2 linked regions of the Pontimicrobium sp. SW4 genome follow. Each later gene encodes a partner of the first gene's protein in a complex. Links are inferred from orthologs where the notes say so. Each region holds a gene or a part of one and is shown on either strand. Other genes may lie near its edges. The genes, in order: groL and metK.

What was found.
Region 2: the proteins of groL (region 1) and metK are in contact, whole or in part, in a cryo-EM structure (PDB 8P4O), measured with the Escherichia coli proteins. The link is inferred for Pontimicrobium sp. SW4 from one-to-one orthologs.

The regions. Positions count from the first base shown.
Region 1 is NZ_CP157199.1:2,530,722-2,534,047, reverse strand. Bases 28-3,014 are described here. They hold groL (chaperonin GroEL), read right to left. Parts: upstream 2,342-3,014; coding sequence 713-2,341; downstream 28-712. Other genes in these bases: secG (preprotein translocase subunit SecG), read right to left, coding at 2,783-3,014; groES (co-chaperone GroES), read right to left, coding at 2,363-2,638; ABGB03_RS11770 (DUF3179 domain-containing protein), read left to right, coding at 28-657. Outside these bases: more of ABGB03_RS11770, read left to right, coding at 1-27; more of secG, read right to left, coding at 3,015-3,142; ABGB03_RS11750 (hypothetical protein), read right to left, coding at 3,145-3,326.
Region 2 is NZ_CP157199.1:2,637,198-2,640,452, reverse strand. The notes cover bases 304-3,219. They hold metK (methionine adenosyltransferase), read right to left. Parts: upstream 2,431-3,219; coding sequence 1,177-2,430; downstream 304-1,176. Other genes in these bases: ABGB03_RS12260 (FtsX-like permease family protein), read right to left, coding at 3,203-3,219; ABGB03_RS12265 (hypothetical protein), read right to left, coding at 2,725-3,213; ABGB03_RS12275 (LytTR family DNA-binding domain-containing protein), read right to left, coding at 304-1,005. Outside these bases: ABGB03_RS12280 (DUF2306 domain-containing protein), read right to left, coding at 1-119; more of ABGB03_RS12275, read right to left, coding at 265-303; more of ABGB03_RS12260, read right to left, coding at 3,220-3,255. UniProt on the Escherichia coli protein: Catalyzes the formation of S-adenosylmethionine (AdoMet) from methionine and ATP.

The sequences.
Region 1 (3,326 bases):
GGAGTTTCGGGGCTTTTGTACAATTCCAATCTACTCTTATATGATAGAAAGACTGAAAGTTTATGGTCGCAATTAAAATTGCAATGTGTAAATGGTGATTTGGTTGGTGAAAGACCAACCTTATTTAATGTTGTTGAGACAGATTGGAAAACATGGAAAAAACTATACCCTGAAACATTGGTGCTAAGTGAAGATACTGGGTTTTCAAGAAATTATGACGTATATCCTTATGGAGACTATAAGACAAATGATAATTACTTCCTTTTTCTTCCAGCGCCTCATGACAGGAGGTTGCTAAATAAAAAAAGAGTATATGCTATTATTGATGAAGATAAATCTAAAGTGTATCAATTTGAAGATTTTATGGGAGGAAATGCGATAATAGATACATTTAATAATAAAAAATATCTTATAGTAGGAGATGAGCATATTTTAAACTCATTTGAATTAAGTCAAGATAATGAAGGACTTGTTTTTGAATATGAATTAAGTGATTCTGGAGGGTTCTTTAAAGATGATTTAGGTACAGTTAGGAATGTTTTTGGAGGTGTTCTATCAGGAAATCTTGGTGACTATTTGACTCCTGCTAACTCAGTTGTTAGTTATTGGTTTGCTATTGGAGCTTTTTATCCAGATGCAGAAATATATCAACCATAAAAAAACGCTCCAATTATTGAAGCGTTTTTTATAATTTTGAGAATCGACTTTTGTCTTACATCATTCCTGGCATTCCACCTCCCATTGGTGGCATTGCAGGTGTGTCTTCTTTAATATCTATTAAAGCACACTCGGTAGTTAAAATCATTCCAGCAACAGAAGCTGCATTCTCTAAAGCGATACGTGTTACTTTTTTAGGATCGATAATTCCTGCTTTAAGCATGTCGACATAAGTTTCAGTTTTTGCATCAAAACCAAAATCTTTTTTGCCTTCCATTACTTTAGCAACAACAACACTACCTTCACCACCAGCATTTTCAACAATGGTACGTAAAGGTGCTTCAACAGCTCGCGCTACAATTTGGATTCCAGTAACTTCATCAAGGTTTTCAGTTGTAATCTTTTCTAATAATGATTTTGCTCTTACTAAAGCAACACCACCTCCAGCAACAATACCTTCTTCAACGGCAGCTCTTGTAGCATGTAATGCATCATCTACACGATCTTTTTTCTCTTTCATTTCTACTTCACTTGCAGCACCAACATAAAGTACAGCAACACCTCCAGCTAATTTAGCTAAACGTTCTTGTAGCTTTTCTTTGTCGTAATCACTTGTAGTAGTTTCTATTTGAGCTTTTATTTGATTAACTCTAGCTTTTATTTCGGAAGCTTTTCCTGAGCCATTTACTATAGTTGTATTGTCTTTATCTACAGTTACAGTTTCGGCAGTTCCAAGCATACTTAAATCTGCATTTTCTAGTGAAAACCCTCTTTCTTCAGAAATTACAGTACCACCAGTTAAAATGGCGATATCTTCTAACATTGCTTTACGTCTGTCTCCAAATCCTGGAGCTTTTACGGCAGCAATTTTAAGTCCGCCTCTTAATTTGTTTACTACAAGAGTAGCTAAGGCTTGACCATCAACATCTTCGGCTATAATCAATAATGGACGACCAGATTGTGCTACTGGTTCTAGTATTGGAAGAATTTCTTGTAGGTTAGATATTTTTTTATCAAATAATAAAATGTATGGATTTTCCATATCTGCAATCATTTTATCGGCATCGGTTACAAAGTAAGGAGATAAATAACCTCTGTCAAATTGCATACCTTCTACAACATCAACGTAAGTTTCCATTCCTTTTGCTTCCTCAACGGTAATGACACCTTCTTTTCCTACTTTGCCAAAAGCTTTTGCTATTAAGTCACCAATAGTATCATCATTATTAGCGGAAATAGCAGCTACTTGTTTAATCATTTCTGAAGAGTTACCTACTTTTTTAGCTTGTTTTTCTAAGTCTTTAGTAATGGCATCAACAGCTTTGTCAATACCACGTTTTAAATCCATAGGGTTTGCGCCAGCTGCAACATTTTTTAAGCCTTCTTTTACAATTGCTTGTGCTAAAACAGTTGCAGTTGTTGTTCCATCACCTGCTAAATCATTAGTTTTAGAAGCTACTTCTTTCACCATTTGAGCTCCCATGTTTTCAAGCTCATTTTCAAGTTCAATTTCTTTTGCAACGGTAACACCATCTTTAGTAACCTGAGGTGCTCCAAAACTTTTGCTAATAATTACGTTACGACCTTTTGGTCCTAAAGTTACTTTTACTGCATTTGCTAATGCGTCAACACCACGTTTTAAACCGTCACGTGCTTCAATATCAAATTTTATATCTTTTGCCATTTGTTCGTTATTTTTTAATAATTATACAATTGCAAGAATGTCGCTTTCTCGCATAATTAAATAGTCTTTTCCGTCTAGTTTTAACTCAGTACCAGCATATTTCCCATAAAGTACAGTGTCATGTTTTTTCACTGTCATTGGCTCGTCTTTAGTGCCTTTGCCAACAGCTATAACTGTTCCTTTTTGAGGTTTTTCTTTTGCATTGTCTGGAATAATAATTCCTGAAGCTGTTGTAGTTTCAGCTTCTAATGGTTCTATTAGAACTCTATCTGCTAATGGTTTAATGTTTAAAGCCATTTTCTATATGTTTTAAATTAATGATTAAGATTAACGCTAAAGCGTTGTTCCAAAATTGTGCCAATAAAATATGACTGACAAACTTGCAGAAACAAAAAATGCCAACTGTTTAAGTTGGCATTTTATTATTTTTAAGTCACATTTTTACTGTGCTGAGTCGTTGCTTACTTCGTTAGTAGGAGTGTCAGTTGTAGTAGGAGTCGTTGCTGGAAGAGGTTGAGATGTTGTTGCATCTTGATCTAAAGCTTTAGACTCTGTAGTTGTACCATTACCACCAATTGCTACATTAGAAAGTAAAATTAGTGCAATTAATAAAGTAGCTAAAGCCCAAGTACTTTTATCTAAAAAGTCTGAGGTTTTTTTAACACCACCTAATTGCTGAGTACCACCTCCACCAAATGAAGATGATAATCCTCCACCTTTTGGGTTTTGTACCATTACTACTACTACTAATAGGAACGCTACGATAACGATAAGAATTAAAAATATTGAAAACGTGCTCATTATTATTTATTGTTTTGTTCTTGTATTTCTTTTATTGCTTGAATTTGGTCTGCAAAGAAACCACTTTTTTCTGGATATTTCAAACTTAAAATTTTATAAGATTGAATAGCTTTATAGTAGTTTTTTTGTTCTACATAAATTCGCGCTAATGTTTCAGTCATTAAAGTCTCTGGTTGCATCATTT
Region 2 (3,255 bases), 110 kb from region 1 along the record:
AATTCTGTAGGTTTTGATAATAATAGAGCGATGGGTTTGTCAGCTAATAAGTATTGAATAGGATAGAGGCTAATAAGCACGCATAAGCTTCCGAAAATAATCCAGATAAGTTTTTTCATTTTGATTGATTTTTTTGATTGATAAGGCTAAAATATAATCAAAATAGTGCTTTGGCGTATAATGAATTTAATAAGGGATAAAACTCATTATTTTAGGTGTAATTGTAATAAATTGGTACAAACCAAGCTATTTTAGGTATAAAAATTACAACGATAATAGCTGATTTTTGTAGTTTTTAGAAACAGGTAGTTCTATTTGAGTTAATGAAATGGTTGTGGAATCTTTCCAAGATTTAAAATGTGAAGGATTGATTAAATGCGAACGATGTACTTGCACTAAAAACTGAAAATCAATCTGAATTTTTTTTAATGAACTACGTAATAATTTCGTTTTAAGCTCATTATTTTCGAGGAAGAAAATCTCAACATAATTTTGTGAGTTTGAAATACAGATAAGGTCAGATTGTTTAATTTTTAAAATATCTAATTTATTTTCTCCTTTGAGGGTAATGCATTCTTCTTTTGAAGGTATTAGTTTAAATACATACCTCCGCACAAAGAATATTAGTGGTGTAAATATAAGAATGATATTAACCATGATATCAGTTAAATACTGGCTAAATTCATAAATACCTTCTATCACTGAGCTTTTATAATATATATAAGTCATTATAGTATATAGAAGATAGAATAGAATATAGACACTACTTTCAAGTAGAATACTCCATTTGTCTAATTTTTCATAGACATATTTTTGATACAAACTCACAAAAATATAAACTATAAACGCTATAAAACTATAACCAATACTAACATAAATCCATTTTTGAAAATCCATATAGCCGTGTTCAAAAGGCCTAGAGAAGAAAGCAAACAAAAAACTCCATAAACTTATTACAATTCCAATTAGGATATGATGTTTTAAGGAAGGATTTGATGTTTTCATTTATCTGTTTGAGATATTTTTAAACAGCGTTGATAAACGCATTTTTAAGATAGGATTTAGTTTGAAAACGAAGTTCGTCTTTTTTTATTAAAAAGTCAAACAGCAAAACCTCATAAAACTAATTATGAGGTTTTGTATTATTAAATCTCGTTTCATTAAAGCCAATCAGGTTTATAAACCAAAAGCAGTTTTTACTTTATCAACATAATCTAATTTCTCCCAAGTAAATAACTCTACATCTAAAGTAATTGGTTCACCATTTGGTTGTTGGAAAGTTTTAGTGACAGTTTCATGAGGTCTTCCCATATGTCCATAGGCAGCAGTTTCACTATACATAGGGTTACGTAGTTTTAAACGCTCTTCAATAGCAGCTGGTCGCATATCAAAAATCTGAGATACTTTTTCAGCAATTTCACCATCGGTCATATTAAAAGTACAAGTACCGTAAGTATCTACAAAAATTCCCATTGGCTCAACAACACCAATTGCATAGCTCACTTGCACCAAAATTTCACTACAAACTCCTGCTGCAACTAGGTTTTTTGCAATATGTCGTGTGGCGTAAGCGGCACTTCTATCTACCTTACTTGGGTCTTTTCCTGAGAAAGCACCTCCACCATGAGCACCTTTCCCACCATAGGTGTCTACAATAATTTTTCGCCCAGTTAAGCCTGTATCTCCATGAGGGCCTCCAATAACAAATTTCCCTGTAGGATTAATGTGATATGTAATATCATCAGTAAATAGAGCCTGAATTTCACTAGGCAACTTTGCTACGACTCGAGGTATTAAAATAGCAACAATATCTTTTCTGATTTTCGCAAGCATTGCATCGTCAGTATCAAAATCATCATGCTGCGTAGATACTACAATAGCATCAATACGTTGAGGTATATTATCATCGCTATACTCAATAGTCACTTGACTTTTTGAGTCTGGACGTAAATACGTAATATCTTTGTTTTCACGACGTAATTCAGCAAGTTCAATTAAAATACGATGTGCCAAATCTAATGCCAAAGGCATGTAGTTTTCGGTTTCACTTGTAGCGTAGCCAAACATCATTCCTTGATCTCCAGCACCTTGCTCTTCTTTGTTTTCTCTATCTACACCTCTATTAATATCCTCAGATTGCTCATGGATAGCAGAAAACACACCACAAGAATTTCCATCAAACATGTATTCGCTTTTCGTGTAACCAATTTTATTAATGGTTTCTCTTGCTATCTTTTGAACATCTAAATAAGTGTTCGATTTTACTTCGCCAGCCAATACTACTTGACCTGTAGTTACTAAAGTTTCACAAGCTACTTTTGAGTCTCTATCGAACGCTAAAAAGTTATCAATTAAAGCATCACTAATTTGATCTGCTACTTTATCTGGATGTCCTTCAGAAACACTTTCTGAAGTAAATAAATATGCCATAAATCACTGTTTTTAATAAATAAGGAAAATTGTAATTGCTAAGTAGCTAGAGAAGTATGGTAATTACTGCTTTAGCATTTTTTATGAGGTTGCAATCAGGTCAAATTTTTCCTCGTATTGTTCGTTCGCAAATGTAAAAAATATCGGTAAACTAAAAAACGGTTTTGTTATAAATAGGTGCCAAACCGAAAAAAAATCTAAAAACCAACCCTTAAGCTTACTCTTTTAGAAAAACATCATTCCATTTCTAGATTTACAGAAAACTAATTTTAACTTAACTCAAGAAATATTGAATTATGATTCAGAAAGTTTTACAGTGCAATTTTTTAAATTATAGAAATATTCATCGTCTTCTTTTACTAAATATAGGGTACCTGTAACGGTAACTATGTCATCGGTTTTAAGTTTTGATTTTTGATTTTGAAAATCCACAAGCTCCATAACCGTTTCGGGACCAACACCAGTGCAAAAAAAGCAATTTTCGAAAGGAAATCTTGAGAGCATGTACCACATAGAATCTGCACCTAAGTCTAAAAAATAACCTCTAATGGTAACTTCTTTTCCTTCAACATCTTTTAGAGATATTGTTTGTTTATCGTCCTTATTTTTAAGGACAACTTCTTTGTAAAATAAGGTGGTTTTTTTTTCTTCGTCACTTTTCTTATTATAAATCTCTTTGCGATATATAGTAGTGAGCTCTTTCCAAGTTATTTTTTCTTGACTAAAAGCAGTCGTGTAAAACAAAGTAAAAAGTAAAAAAAACAATACAGATTTAACTTTCATGACTTATAATTTTAGAAATATCCATTTTAAATATTGGACGAA